DNA from 2 places in the Paenibacillus sp. PastF-3 genome. Region 1 is predicted to be linked to the other one. Evidence: riboswitches for the same ligand, from Rfam matches in the RefSeq annotation. Region 1 holds a riboswitch; the other holds the start of a gene.

Evidence for each region. Region 1 has a riboswitch for cyclic di-AMP ahead of M2444_RS32705 (C40 family peptidase). Riboswitches for the same ligand answer to the same signal wherever they lie in the genome.
Region 2: another riboswitch for cyclic di-AMP. It lies ahead of M2444_RS26680 (alpha/beta fold hydrolase); the one in region 1 lies ahead of M2444_RS32705 (C40 family peptidase).

The regions. Positions count from the first base shown of each region.
Region 1 is NZ_JARXWM010000032.1:23,015-30,749, reverse strand. It holds gene motB (flagellar motor protein MotB) at 1-750, opposite strand, end outside; gene motA (flagellar motor stator protein MotA) at 734-1,537, opposite strand; gene M2444_RS32730 (hypothetical protein) at 1,744-2,037, shown strand; gene M2444_RS32725 (4a-hydroxytetrahydrobiopterin dehydratase) at 2,266-2,553, shown strand; gene M2444_RS32720 (c-type cytochrome) at 2,636-2,992, opposite strand; gene M2444_RS32715 (GNAT family N-acetyltransferase) at 3,120-3,605, opposite strand; gene M2444_RS32710 (C40 family peptidase) at 3,808-4,299, opposite strand; cyclic di-AMP (ydaO/yuaA leader) riboswitch at 4,305-4,446, opposite strand; gene M2444_RS32705 (C40 family peptidase) at 4,806-5,234, opposite strand; cyclic di-AMP (ydaO/yuaA leader) riboswitch at 5,288-5,425, opposite strand; gene M2444_RS32700 (hypothetical protein) at 5,639-6,469, opposite strand; gene M2444_RS32695 (M1 family metallopeptidase) at 6,481-7,735, opposite strand, start outside.
Region 2 is NZ_JARXWM010000018.1:39,940-47,674, forward strand. It holds gene selD (selenide, water dikinase SelD) at 1-528, opposite strand, end outside; gene M2444_RS26680 (alpha/beta fold hydrolase) at 776-1,585, opposite strand; cyclic di-AMP (ydaO/yuaA leader) riboswitch at 1,691-1,876, opposite strand; gene M2444_RS26685 (hypothetical protein) at 2,098-2,271, opposite strand; gene M2444_RS26690 (Nif3-like dinuclear metal center hexameric protein) at 2,356-3,150, opposite strand; gene M2444_RS26695 (endo-1,4-beta-xylanase) at 3,262-4,281, opposite strand; gene M2444_RS26700 (glycoside hydrolase family 43 protein) at 4,327-5,859, opposite strand; gene M2444_RS26705 (carbohydrate ABC transporter permease) at 5,907-6,809, opposite strand; gene M2444_RS26710 (ABC transporter permease) at 6,869-7,735, opposite strand, start outside.

The DNA.
Region 1 (7,735 bases):
AACCCGGCGGTTCTTACTTCTTCCAACAGCTGTAGTATTTTCAGAAATCGGGTGGTATTCTCCGTATCCAATCGCACTGAATTTCCGTGGATTCAGGTTCGTATTTGTTAGCAAGATCTTCATGAACTGAAGGGCGCGATCGGCGCTCAGGTCCCAGTTGGAAGAATAGTCGCTATTAGAGATAGGGATATTATCAGTATGCCCTTGCACGACAACATCATAATCCGGGAATTGCTGCAGCATGGTTGAGATGGACTTTGCTAATTGCCGAGAATCATCTTTAACTACAGCCTGTCCGGAAGCGAACAACGCGTTATCGCTTATCGTAATCATAAGCTGAGACTGATTGAGCTTAGTACTGAGAAGATCGGTTAGACCGTTCTTGCTGATATATTGATCAAACTGCTTTTTAAGCTTCTCTAAATCCTCTTGTTCCTTTTGCCGCAGCTTAGCCATTTCTGTTTGTTCGGTTTTCTTGGCTACTGATTTATCCATTTGATCATTTTTTCCTAAATCCTCTTGAGTCTTAGATGGCATTGCCGCCCGCTCTTCAAGAATACCTGTACCGCCATTAAGAGCGGAACTGAAGGCTTGACTCATCTCTTCGAATTTTTTGGCATCCGTTGCACTCATAGAATACATTACGATGAACAAGGCTACCAGAAGGGTCATGAGATCAGAATAAGGCAGTAGCCACGATTCATCGGCGTGTTCTTCATGCTCTTCGTGTCGTCTAGTCTTTTTGCTCACCCGATCCACTCTCCTTCTCAGCATTTAACTTAGCTCGTTCCGAAGGTGTTAGGAAGACAGCAAGCTTCTGATTGATGGCAATAGTGGATACACCGGATTGTATGGACAAAAGACCTTCGACCATCATCATTCGAACTTCAATTTCACGTTTGGAAAGTCGTTTTAGCTTATTGGCAATAGGATGCCATAATACGTAACCTGTAAAGATACCGAGTAGTGTTGCGATGAAGGCAGCCCCGATTGCTGCAGCCAATTTGTTCATATCACTCATATCAGCCAGAGCGGCGATAAGTCCGATAACGGCCCCGAGTACGCCAAGTGTAGGAGCATACATACCTGCTTGTGAGAAAATGAGTGCGCCTGCTTTATGTCTATCCTCTGTGGCGTGGATGTCCTCCATAAGAACATCGCGGACAAAATCCTGATCATTTCCATCAATAATCATCCGCATGCCATTTCTGAGGAAGTTATCTTCTATTTCATCGACTTTCGACTCAAGAGCCAGCAGACCTTCACGCCGTGTAATAGAAGCCCACTCCATGAACATAGTAATTAATTCGGGTTTACTGATTAATTTCTTTTTGACAAAAATCATTTTAAACAGACTTGGAATCTTCTTGACCTCTGAGAACGGAAAGGCCATAAAGATGGAAGCTGCCGTACCCACTAAGATAATAACGTAAGCAGCAGGTGTGGCTAAAGCGTGAAGAGGAGCGTGCTTGAGGATCATACCCCAAATAACTGCAACTAGACCAAAAATTAAACCAAGTATTGTTGAAATTTCCATTATGCACCTCGTCCATGAGATTATAAGATGTGTTCCGACAAAGCCGCGTATATCATCCTTGAAACAGCGGCAAGGCACTCTGTGCGAAACCGAATAACGTATATTCTTATTTATCGACATCATTCCGTTTTTTGTGAAGTCATTTTTTCGGCTATAATGGATAAGGTAAGTAATTATTCATCTGTGGAGAAAACGGAGTGATACATGTGGGTGTAAAGCATGGTAGAGATTACGGTGAAATCCTAACGGATTTGACTGAGGCTGTCGGCAGAATTTCCGATGGGTACTTATTTTTTGAAATGGATCCGGAAGAGTGGCAAGAATTGCCGCAGGAATCCAAGATGGAGGTATGGGAGGCACTGGCTGAGGATCTTTTCTTCGCGCTGGGTAATGAACCTATGATTGAGGTGGGGAGCGGCGTTATCATTTATGATAAGGACACGCACCGCATTAATATTTTAGTCGGAGAAGAGGATTTAGCCTCTGTTGTTTTGATTTAAGAAGAGGGGGCGACGGGGCGTAATTTGCCCGTAGTTAGTAGCCCGTGTTAAAATTGGTGTAGCCGAGTTATAATCGCTGGGATTCTTGAATACATTTAATCGAAAATATTGCCTTTATCCTGGCACATCCCTTGGACCTCAGAAGCTAAGGGATGTTTTGTTTAACGAATAAGACGAGTAATGGGACCTGCGGATTTTACTGCAATTTTTAGTAAGGGAGGAAATGAATTGTTATTTACGGAAGAAGAACTGCGTGAGCAGATCAGCAAGCTGGAAGGTTGGAAGCTGGAAGAGAATACCATGGTGCGAAAATATATGTTCAGCCAATATATGAAGGGTATTGCTTTCGTTGATGAAGTAGCCACCATTTCAGAAGCCTTTGATCACCATCCACATATTACAATTGATTATAAGACAGTGACTTTACGGCTGAAATCAAATGAGGAAGACGGTATTACAGCTCTAGATATTCGAGAGGCACATGAATTTAATGAAGCCTTTGAGAAAAATCGTTAGTGTCACCCAAACTCATAAATAAACGCCCGTGCGCAGATAGTGAACTATCTTCAGGCACGGGCGTTTTTAGTTGCTTTGGTAGTTACTTTTTCTCTGCGAGCCAGAGGGCGACGTTTGCAATCTCCTCAGGGGCTAGCTTTTCTTTAAAGGAAGGCATTTGACCGCGTCCTTTAGTTACAATACTGTAGATTGCTTCAGCATCATGTTGACCGCCTTCGTTTTGAAGACTGGGTCCAACTCCACCTTGAAGCTGATCGCCGTGACAGGTAATACAGCTGGCTTTCACGGTTGCTTCCGCCTTTGCTGCATCCAATTGGACTTCCGGCATCGTCGGCTTATTCTGTTCAGCTACCTCTTCTTTACCTGGAAGTGTAAACATAAGTACTACCGCAAAGGCACAGGCGGCAAAAAACAAACCGCTCATGATCCATTTCTGCATCCCAGTTCGTCCCTTCTATGTAAGCTGCTCCCTACATTATAGCTCAAGGTGAAGCGTTATCATAGGGTTTGTGACAAAAAAATGAACGACAATGCCATCAAATCATTGAAAAATATGGAATTTAATATTATTTGTCATAGACCATGCAATAAAAAGGTTTGTTTCCTGTGGGGGTTAGGCGCTCATACGTATCGGTAATCGTAAATCCACACTTTTGGTAAGTTCGGATCGCCCGCTGGTTCCAGGTCAATACCTCTAGATCAATCTCACGCTCAGGATAACGAATTAAGGCTGCTTGCACGATTGCATCCATGAATGTTTTGCCTAGACCTTGACCGCATAGATCAGGGCGCATGCCAATTCCCAAGCGAACAACACCTTCCATTGGAAACAACTGCGCGAATCCACATAAAATCCCTTGCCCATTTAATATGGAGACATATTGCTCATTACGTAGCTGAGGGTCACCGAACTCGATTCCAAGAGCCTGCATTTGCTCCCATGGCATCCAGCCGTAAATATTATAAGGGGCAGTGTAATCCCAGTTGCAAATCTCTTCCGCGTGACTGGTCTCCATAGGCGCTACATGAAACGTAACAGAGGAATTTATCATAAGGTTAAGGACCTCCTTTCACGGGGGTTGCTTTAAAATATAAGAAAGTATACTAATTATATACAAAAATAGGCTTGGTCGACTCAGAAATTTATGAGATTATTGTTTTACAAATTCTGAGAGGGGTAAATACTAAATAAGACAAAAAACAAGCTCTTCCCCAAGAATCAACATCTTGGAAAAGAGCCTATGTACGATTTACTTATTGAACATCATCATTATCTTCTGTCTCAGAAGCAACAGAATGATAAGCATCCGTGCTCATAATGCGTTTAGCGCCGATGTAGCGTTTCACGTAGTAGCTATCACTCAGGGAGCTAATCGTTACACCGCGTGAGGAAGATGCGTGTGCAAACTTGCCTTCACCGACATAAATACCGACATGGGAGACACCCTTGCCACTTGTATTGAAGAATACAAGATCTCCAGATCTTAAATCATCTTGGGAGATAGCAGTACCCATTTGAAACTGGGAACCTGATTGGTGTGGTAGGTTAATACCAATTTTATCAAATACATACATTGTAAATCCGGAGCAATCAAATCCATTTGTGGAGATGCCGCCGGATACGTACTTAGTTCCGATGGTCTTGTCGATCACTTTATCCATTTTGGAATCCGCGAAAGCGCTTCCTGCTCCAATGGTGAAAATAATGGAAAAGCTAAGTACTGCTGCTGCTAGCTTCTTCTTCAAAAGTTTATACCCCTTCCGGATGCCTACGAGGTTAGCTTAAGGGTTCGGTTGAAGGTCCCCTATGACCCCTCTAAAAATGGAGGTCAATTCACCCAAAGTTGGTTCCCCCGTTTTCCTAATAGTCAGGAAACTCGGCTGATACTGTTGATTAGGAATAGCTTGTAATCAATACATGACAAAACCTTTGTAAATAACAACTTAATGATTACAAAAATGTTACTAAAATCTTACTGCAGTTATTGTAACAAACAGAGTGCCGCTTGGCAATCGTTTTTAACATAATCATGCAGAAAAATTCGTTTTTTTAAAGACAAAATGCATATGTAAGCGATAATATTAAACTAATTTTTATATTTATTGAAATTTTTATCAAATAAAATTGTTTAAAGTCTGTTCTAGAGGTGTAAAGAATATAATGAGGCAAAAGAAAACCTGGATTCGATTAAGTCAATAATCAAACCCAGGTCCTATATAATGTAATTGTGTGGTTTAGTTGTGGCGAAGTATTAATCGTAGGCTACAGCTTGATATGAGGAAGTACTCATTACTCTTTTAGCACCAACGTAGCGATTGGCCCAGTAGGACTGGCTAAGTGAAGTGATGGTTACGCCATATGAAGATGATGATTGTGCGAATTTTCCGTTTCCAACATAAATGCCGACATGGGATACGCCGTTGCCCAATGTGTTAAAGAAAACTAGGTCACCTGAACGCAACTTGCTTTTGGCTACAGGAGTTCCAACATTATATTGAGCTTTTGAAGTACGGGGCAAAGAAAGACCCACCTTCTTGAATACATACGTAGTAAATCCAGAACAGTCAAACCCGGCAGTGCTAGTGCCTCCGGTTTTATAGGCAACTCCAATTGTCTTTGAAATAACACTGTCCATCTTAGAATCTGCAAAGGCACTTCCTCCACCAATAGAGAACGCCATCACAAGTCCTAGCGCCGCAGCGACGCATGCTTTTCTTAAATTCTTCAAAAAAATTGTACCCCTTCCAATGCCTGTGAGGTTAGCTTAAGGATTCGGTAGAAGTTTCCCTATGATCCCTGCAAAGCGAGATCAATTCACCCAAAATATGGTTCCCCCACTTCCTGGTGCCAGGAATTCGGCGTTTTATGCACCAGATAGTGACTTATCGACAAAACTACGATAAATACATGAAGTTATGTAGAAATCGTTTCAAATGATTACAAACTTGTTACCAATGGAACAGGACTTATTGTAACAAAGTCTTTATGATTTTGCAAATCGACATAATTTTCTATAACGCGAAAGAGTCCCGGCTCCTGATTGAGGAACCGGGACTCTTATATTATGTGCTGTAAGACCTTGAATTATTGTGGGAATGCTTTACTGTGCCATAGATGATATTGTGCTGAGATTCCCCACATTTTGAAGAGTGTAGAAGGCAGGGGTGAGATTTGACGGATAATCAGCGCCGGTAGGCCAGGGCAGAAGAGACCCGTTAGTCCGCATATTAGCAAAAGAACCAGACCTGCTGCACCAAGTAGGATTGAAATGCCTATTGCTGGAATCAGCGACTTCAAGCAAATGAATAGGGAGGAGAACATCCCCGTGCCGCTGGTATAACCAAACTGCATATATAGAAGGAACAGGCGTACGATAAAGATGTATATAAGCCATGCCAATACGTATGGAATTAGATGAAGTAACAAAGAGTAGTTCAAAAAGGAGGACAAGAATAGCCCGTACATTTTTGGAGCGAGCCAGTATAACGGAAGTAGTGCGAGCACCCATTCGATTAGACTGAAGATAAACACAGGAAATCCATAAAGCTTCATACCGGGAAAAAAGAACAGGCCACGCTCTCCTTTTCGCTCCTGATGGAGTTCATGCAGTAATCCTGACCTTATGAAGGGGGAGAGCAGAAGTCGAAAGACAACAAGTCCTAGGAACATCCATAACCAAGTACGTATCGCAGGATCTGTGTTCAAGCTGAACTGTCCTTCGACATAATAGAGTAGTCTGCCCATTCCGCTGCCTCCAGCGTCTTTATCTGGATAGCGCAGCAGAATAGGAACGATAGCAGACCGGATGAAGCCGTACATAAAGTAGCCCCAGAGCAGTCGGTAGATGAAGAGCAGAATCAGAATATAAAATTGCTCCTTCATGCTTTGCCAGCCGCGGGTTATCGATGTTCTCACAATCATTCACCTCACCAGACAAGAGTTCCGAGCACGGTTTCAACTAGTTTAGTTACACTTAATGTCCAGCGGGAGAGTGTTTTGGGCTCTATTTCCGCCAGTCTGAAGTTGTTCAGATGTTTGCTTTCTAAAAGAACGGTATGCTCAGGATCAACCTCAGCAGAGAGGAGAAGCTTATCGCTTAACAATTGGAATGTAGTCTCTGCCCCTTCACCGCTCCAGACCCGCTCTGTCGCAGAGCCATCGTCGAATGTGAATTTAATGGGAACGTCAACATAATGGCTCCCTTTGTTTGTAATCTTTACTATGGATTCATAGCTCTGAGCATCGCTGTTGCCATTCTTTTTAATCGTAATCGTATCTACTGAGAAATCAGGAGCACCACCACCATAAATATAATCTTCGAAATAAGGCTGCCATGATTTTTTGGTTATCTTCTCAACGACTTTTTGAAAATCAGATGTAGTGGGGTGCTGGAAACGGAATTTACGTGCGTAAGTGGACATGATGCTGTTCATTGCTTTAGTGCCTACTTGGCGTTCAATATCCTTGAGTACTAGCTTTCCGCGAATATACACATTCCGGCTATAGGATTCTGCCCCGGCGTATTTCCATGTCTCTAAATTTAGCGGCTCTGATTTGGTCACCAGGCTGGACTGAAGAGGGAGATTCGTTTTGATGCCATATTCTTGCTCCATGAGTCTGTCTTCAGCATAAGAAGTAAAGCTTTCGTCTAACCAAGCCTCCTCGAATTCATTGCTGGCCACCATACCGTAGAAGTATTGATGGCCAATCTCATGAACGACGGTTCTTTCAAGTGAGGTGTCAGGAGAAGAGTCTGTCGCTCCAAACGCTGTAACGAGTGTTGGATACTCCATTCCTCCAGCTCCATTGCCCTCCTTAGGCGGAACGACAATAGATAGCGTCGAGTAGGGATAAGGACCATACCATTTGCTGAAGTAGGTCAGAGCAGCCTTAGCGGCCTGAAGGTATCGTTCCTTTAAGTCTTTGTGTAATGGATCGAGATACACCTTAATCCGTACACCAGGCACTTCTGGCGTAGAGAAGGCTTCTTCGGCTACTGTAAAATCAGGAGATGCCGCCCAAGCAAAGTCATGGACATCGTCAGCGTAGAACTGATATATTTTTTGATCTTGCTTTAGCTTGGCACTCTTCACAGGAAATCCGGTCGCAGCTACCGTGTAGTCGGAAGGAACCGCAATCGTTACATTAAAGATGCCAAAATCGCTGTAAAACTCAGAGGTG
Region 2 (7,735 bases), on a different contig from region 1:
AATCAGCTTGTCTCCTACCTGCGCACCTGCATTCGTTCTTACTTTGTCCGGATGCACAAGGCCCGTAACAGCCAATCCAAATTTAGGCTCTTTATCGTCGATCGAATGTCCGCCCACAAGCGTTGCTCCTGCTTCCTGCACTTTATCCGCTGCACCGCGCAAAATGTCACCGAGAATGCTTTTGTCCAGAACAGAAATAGGGAAGGCCACAATATTAAGCACCGTAAGCGGCTTACCGCCCATAGCATAAATATCACTTAATGCATTGGCTGCTGCAATTTGCCCAAAGGAATAAGGGTCGTCCACGATCGGCGTGAAAAAATCAACAGTCTGCACTAATGCTAGATCATCACTTAATCGATATACTCCAGCGTCATCACTGGTATCCAGACCTACAAGTAGATCCGGATTTGGAACGGTTGGTGGCAGACTGCGAATAACCTGCATGAGATCAGCAGGACCAATTTTGCAGCCGCAGCCCCCTTTTGAAGATAATGAGGTCAATTTTATGGTTTCGGCTTGAGACATCATGACTCAGCTCCTTTAAATAGTTAATGTCGAATATCTTTAATCTTACATCAGTAGACAGCATTGTACAAAATACAAAGCTACTAAAAAAGCTGGCTCACACGTAGCATTCACTACCCTTGAGTCAGCCTTTGGTTCGAAATCCAATTCTTTAGGGAAATCTGCCCTACAGCTCTAATGAAATAGGAGTGTCCCGCATAATTTCAATGGCTGCGGGAGCACTCCTTCTTTTCTCAATTTCATAGGATCAGCTAATCTGCTGAGTGCCCTGCTGCTTCTCCAAAAAACGTTGAAGAATCGCATTAAACTGCTCCGGCTGACACAGATTACTCGGATCTAATGCATTCGGGATAATCGCCAACTGCGCATGCGGCAATTGAGACACCATTTCCTTCATACAATTCACTCCAAATTCATTAAAGTCCCCTACAATACATAAAGCGGGACGGTTAAAAGCTTTTAAGCATCTGGTGTAATCCACATGGCTCGTGGCCAGCCTTTGCCGATATAACTCCCGTGGACGTTTGTCCAGCAGCCCTCTTCTAATCTCATTGTAGGCGAGACTCCAGCGCTCTCGGTACATCATCCGAATCGAAGGCAGCACCAGCTCGCTTGGGAGGTAATACATTAGCAAGCTGCAATACGCTGCCATAAGCTGTATTTTCCCTACAAGGGTTGATCCGTGGCTCCTACAGAAGCTATCCGCGACCACGATTGCTTTTACACGCTCAGGATATTGTTTGGCAATATGTTGCACGACTAAACCGCCATAGGCGATCCCAACAAAAACTGCTTCACGAACCCCCAGGTCATTTAACAGCATAATCAGATCCAGACATTGCGTTTCAATAATCTCATTAGGGGCCTCCAGGAGTTCACCTGACTTGCCATTCCCCCGTAAATCGCACAAAATCACTTTATATTTATCGGAAAAGTACTCCAGTTGTGGTTTGAACATACTGTGTGTTAATCCATGTCCATGGATAAACACAACCGGAGTGCCAGTTCCATTGATTTCGTAATAGAGCGAAGTTCCGTTCAGTTTAGCGATAGGCAAAGGTAACACCTCTTTCATAATAAATTCTACGACTGTATCTGCTTATAAACGCAGCAAAAAACCACAGAGGGATTCTCTGTGGCTATTCATCACTAAACACGCCATTCATCCTCTCTCCATACGCTTACGAGGTTAGCTGTCGGATTCGGGCAGTGAGAGTTGCCCTACCTGCAAGGTTGCATGTTATGCACCCGGAACAGGATTCACCCCATAACTAGTACCGATTGTTACACTGGTTCCCAGTTGTTGGTTCCCCCGCTTTCCTTAACGGAAATTAAGCGGACTTCATATGTAATTGTCAGTTATGTGATGAATCATACTCCGTGTAAGGTTTCTTGTAAAGTTGAGCTGTGGGCAAAATAATGTTGAAAGCCATGCTTTTCATTTCATATTGAGCATACACTTCGTTTTCTCTTTCTTTTGCTCTTGTTTACTCAATATATCTAGAAAAAGCCGAGCGGACATCAGAGATCAATCCCTGAACTACTCGGCTTCTTTATACAATCATATGGCTACAACAGATTGGCGTTTTTCAATGCATGCTCCCAGCTCGGAAAAAAGAACAGCGCACTTCTCATTAGATCAGGGTCGCTTTGCTTCACTTGCTTTTTGCTGATCGAGCTTCCATCGGTTTGAAGCTTTTTGATACGAGTTAACACTTCATCAGCCTCCAAAGGAATTTCCATTGAAACACTCCTTTCTCAGTGACCTGGTTTCCCATCATTTTCTCCATAATATGCAAATTTATTCTTCATTTCCATTTCGATGGACTACACTAGCTGATAGATCGGTTGTTCAGCAATAAAATAAGTAGGAATTATTCGATATTTCTGTGCCAGAACTTCAGCTAAATATTTCATTCCTGGAGCTTCACTTTCCGCATGACCTAACATAATCAGCGCTTTTGATCTGCCTTGATGGACTGCATCCCTCACATATTCTGGAGTTTCCCATTCCGGGCCCTCGCCAGCAATGATTAAATCAAGATTGTGCTGATTAAAAAGAGGAATAGCCATCGTCCCACCTCCTCGGTAACCTACTAATATCCCCACATGTCTGCATGTCTGTGATAGATCGCCGGCAACGCGTACGTAGGGGATGCCTAGCTTTCTTTTTATATACTGAGCCGCTTCACTTACCGTCATAGCTGGAATCGATAGGATTGTAGCAGTGGGTTGCTGCTCAACCACATAGGCTGACCATTCAAGCTCTCGTAGCAAGCCCACCATGATCCCATCCGGTTGATGCCGATGCCAATAATCATGATAACGAAAAATAGCCAGTTCAGAACGCTCAATCAAACTCCGTTTCGCGCGATACACAGGGTCATCCTCTAACCACTCGCTGGGATCATGATGACTGTAAAACACACCTTCGTGTGTAATTAACAAATTGGCGTTCATAGCAATCGCTCGTTCCACAACATATTGCGTAGCGCAAAATGCCGTAACCATCCCTGTAATCACCATTTCTGGATTCCCCGGCTTTAGAGTATCTACAGTTCCATCTATCTGTTCCACAGTTCCCATTAAATCTTCCAGAATCATTCTAATTGTCACGCTCACTTTAATCCGCCCTTTGAGATCTATTCTACTAATCTATCAACGTATAAATAACCCGCCCTTAATCGATATAAGGACGGGTTCACAGTTCATCATTTGAGCAGCTTGCCCACTCTATGATTTCATTTCAGAGGCGATCATTCGATGGAAAGCTGGCTTCGGCTTATGCCCTTCATCGAATAGGAACGGCCAGTTCTTCCGTCCACGAACAGGGAAATCATCCAGCCAAGTATAGTCATCTGCTGCTCCCCAGAACGTGACCGAGCTAATCACGTCACGGTATTCTTTCAGCAGGGCAAACATCGCTTCATATCGTTTGGCCTGCAGTTCAAGCATATCAGTTGGTGCAGCCCTTAGATCCTTACGTTTGTCATCGAAACGGAACATGGATACATCCAGCTCTGTCAGTTGGAGCTGAAGTCCTAAGGATGCATATTTCTCAATAGCTGCACGGATATCATCTAGACTAGGATCGTATAAATTCCAGTGTGCCTGCAATCCGACGCCATGGATCGGCACATCCTGTTCCAGCAGTGACTTCACCAGTTCATAGATTTTGTCACGTTTTAATGGATGGGATTCATTGTAGTCGTTGTAGAATAATAATGCCTTAGGATCAGCTTCATGGGCGAATTCAAACGCTTTGGCGATAAAATCCGGGCCCACAATGTCGAGCCACTTCGAATGGCGAAGAAGCTCTTCACCTTCATCGGCTATAACTTCATTGACAACATCCCAAGCATAAATATCTTCCTTATAACGCCCTACTACGGTCTGAATATGTGATTTAACTCGTGAGAGCAAAGTCTCTTTACTTACAGATCCACCGTTCTTATCCTCAAACAGCCAATCTGTAGTTTGGTTATGCCAGATCAAGGTATGTCCACGCATCGCCATATCATATTTCCGGGCGAAGGCAACCAGCTGGTCTGCCTCCTTAAAATTATAAATGTTCTCAAGCGGATGCAGACTCTCAAACTTCATCTCATTTTCAGCGGTGATACTATTGAAATGATAGGCAAGTAACTGCTCCTGTGATTGGATCGTCAATGGGTTGACGGCTGCGCCAATTTTGAAATCCTTAGCGAACACTGTCTTTAGTGCAGGCTCTGTAAAATCACTAGCTTGTCTCAACAAGTTCCCTCCTAACAAACGCAATTATATTCCGTATTCGACTTATTAAGACCGATAATCAAACCAATCAAAGTAGGCAGGTAGCTCAGCCACTTGACCATGACCTGACGCATATAAGCCGATAAGAACACCCGTAAATCCATTTCCTTTTACAGCTTGAGGAGATAATGGGTAGGCTAGAGCCTTAGATAGCTCAATCCACTCCTGCCCATCCAAAGCGTACAATAAGGTATATTCGGTTAGCTCCGCTCGAATTTTCAAATAAAGATGTCCAGCTGTCGTTGGAACCTCTGCCGCCACCTGTGTTATTCCATCAACGGTTAAACAAGCTACGATTACTCTTTGTCCATTTCTTTGCGATAGAGCAATCTCATAATGTGCATTCTCATCCAATCTCGCGCAAAGCCCAGCCTCGTCACCGTCCCTACTTGGGTTAAACTCCAGTAGTGTGCTCCATTCTGCTGAAGTATGCTGCTGTCTTCTACCTATAAAAGCTACCTGTCCGATATCACTAAGACCTTCAGGTTGACCCCGAAGAGACAGCCATCCCGGACGTTCCTCTAAAGACCAGCTTGCCTCAGCAGGATTACGGAGAAAGGCTAATGACAAGGGTAAGACTTCGTCATCAAAGTCATATCTTCCGCTTGAAGCAGGTTTAGGAGAGGAGCCGGGAACCCGCGGCACCTTCATTTCCAATCCTACAATATCTTCATTATTATCAATCATTGGCCATCCGTCTTCATTCCACGTTACAGGGGCAAGAAAGGTCTCCCGCCCAAGTACGGTATACTTGGATTCCACTAGTCTTACGCCAAGAAACACGGCCCACCAATCCCCGTTCTGATCTTCAATCAGATCGGCATGCCCTAAATATTGAATGGGACTCTCGGTTTGACTATGCGTTAATATTGGATGTGGTAATCGTTCGAACGGTCCATATGGAGAGGAGCTGCGGCCAACGATCTCCCGATGCTCCTTCGCCGTTCCTCCTGAAGCCGTCATGATATAATACATTCCATTTATTCGGTACAAATGTGGTCCTTCCGTCCAAGGTCCACCATCCCCAGTCCAGATAACAACAGGTTCTGTTAATGCTGCTCCCGTAGCAATATCTATCTCATATTGGATGGCATGGGAGTCATAATCTGCTCCCTGCTGGGTGGTTACATATACCTTTCCATCCTCATCAAACATTAGAGAAGGGTCAATGCCCCCATAAGGAATAACAATTGGATCGGACCACGGACCCGCCGGGTCCGTAGCCGTAACATAGAAGTTCCCCTTCCCGTGTACCTCGGTCGTTATCATATAGAAGGTTCCGTCATGATAACGAATGGTTGGTGCAAATATTCCACCAGAGCTCTTGCTTTTACGTGTATCTAGCTGACTTATACGATCCAGTACATGACCCATTTGTGTCCAGTGAATTAAATCCTGACTATGAAAAATAGGTACGCCAGGAAAATACTCGAAAGAGCTGCAAACTAAATAGTAGTCATCTCCTGCCCGAGTGATGCTTGGATCGGGATAGAAGCCCGGAAGTATTGGATTCGTGTATGTGATTGAAGATTGGGTCATGTTTTAACAAACAACCTTCCTATTCCTTAATAGTGATTGCAAGCTCCTTATTCCTTCACGCTTCCTACGTTCATACCAACTACAAAGTACTTTTGCATGAATGGATAGACTAGCAAAATTGGAACCGAAGCAACAATAGTAACCGCTGCCCTTATGGAAATTGGGGTAACCTGGTCTCTTACCGAATCCGCAGTCATTCCTGCCCCGTTGGCTACACTAGGGTTACCATTTGCATTCATACTAGAGGAGATCAACTTCATCAATTCATACTGCAATGTGCTCAAGTGTTGGCGGGAAGAGGTGTAGATAAAAGCATCAAACCATGCGTTCCAGGCACCTACCGCCACAAAAAGGGCGATTGTAGCAAGCACAGGTTTACACAAAGGTAAAACTACTTTCATAAAGATCTTGAATTCCCCAGCACCGTCGATTCTTGCAGATTCCATAAGACTTTCATGCAAGCCACCAATATAAGTGCGAATGACGATCATATTAAATGCACTTACCATAGACGGTATTACATATACCCAAAACGAATTAAGCAAATGAAGATCCTTAATCAGGAAATAATTTGGAATCAGACCCGCATTAAAGTACATAGTAAGGACAAATACAAAGGTAATCTGCTTGCGGAAAACATATTCTTTCCGGCTTAACGTATAGGCAAGCATCGTGGTCAAAAATAGATTCAGGACCGTAGATAACACTGTTCGTGCTACCGAAATCCAAAAAGCAGGAATAATTGTACCAGAGGCAAAGACGGCTTTGTAGTTTTGTATGGTCCACTCTCTGGGCCATAGATAAATGCCGCCGCGAATAGTATCATTTCCGGCATTCAAGGAGACTGCTATAGTATTTAGGAACGGATATAAGGTAACTATAACTAGGCATACCATAAAAATAGTATTAAAGGTGCCGAACACTACTGGTTCGATTCCCATATTTCTCATACGTTTTCCAACATTGTTCTTTGGAGATCTTTGAGGTATCAATTGAGTTTTTTCCATGATTATAACAGCCTCTCTTCCCCTAGCCGCTTCGCAGTCCAGTTAGCAAATAGCAGCAATGTTACACTTACGACTGTTTTAAATATGCCACCCGCAGTGGCTAAGGAATAATTCCCTTGCCCAATTCCGTATTTCAATACAAATACATCTATCGTTTCCGACCAGTCTATAGTAAGCCCGTTCCCTAACAAGTACGGAACCTCAAATCCAACGTCCAGTACATGCCCTATGGACATTATCATCAGGATTACAATGGTTGGTTTAATTCCCGGCAAGGTAACATTGGACATTTTTTTGTACCGGTTAGCCCCATCAATCTCAGCAGCCTCATATAAAGCTGGATCTATAGAAGCAATTGCAGCCAAGTAGATGATTGTACTCCATCCAACCTCTTTCCAAACGGTTGAAGCACCCACAATACCCCAGAAATACTTCCCTTCACTCAACCAAAGGATCGGTGAATCGATAAGATGTAATTTCATGAGAACGATGTTGACAATCCCGTCGTTAACCGAGAGGGAGACACCTACAATCCCTGTTACAATAATCCAAGAGAGAAAGTGAGGCAAGTAGGATATGGTCTGCACTGTTCTTTTCCAAAATACATTTTTGATTTCATTAAGAAGTAAGGCCAATGTTATCGCGGTTATAAATCCTAAAAAGAAATTAATTAATCCCATACCCAGTGTATTTCGTAGTACCCTTAAAAAAGTATCGTCCGTAAATAGAAACTTGAAGTGCTTTAGACCAACCCATGTCTGTTCGCCAAAAGCCTTAGCTGGTTTATAATCCTGAAAAGCCATCGTCCATCCCCAAACAGGGACATAAGCAAATAGTATAATATACAGCATCAATGGAACTGACATCCA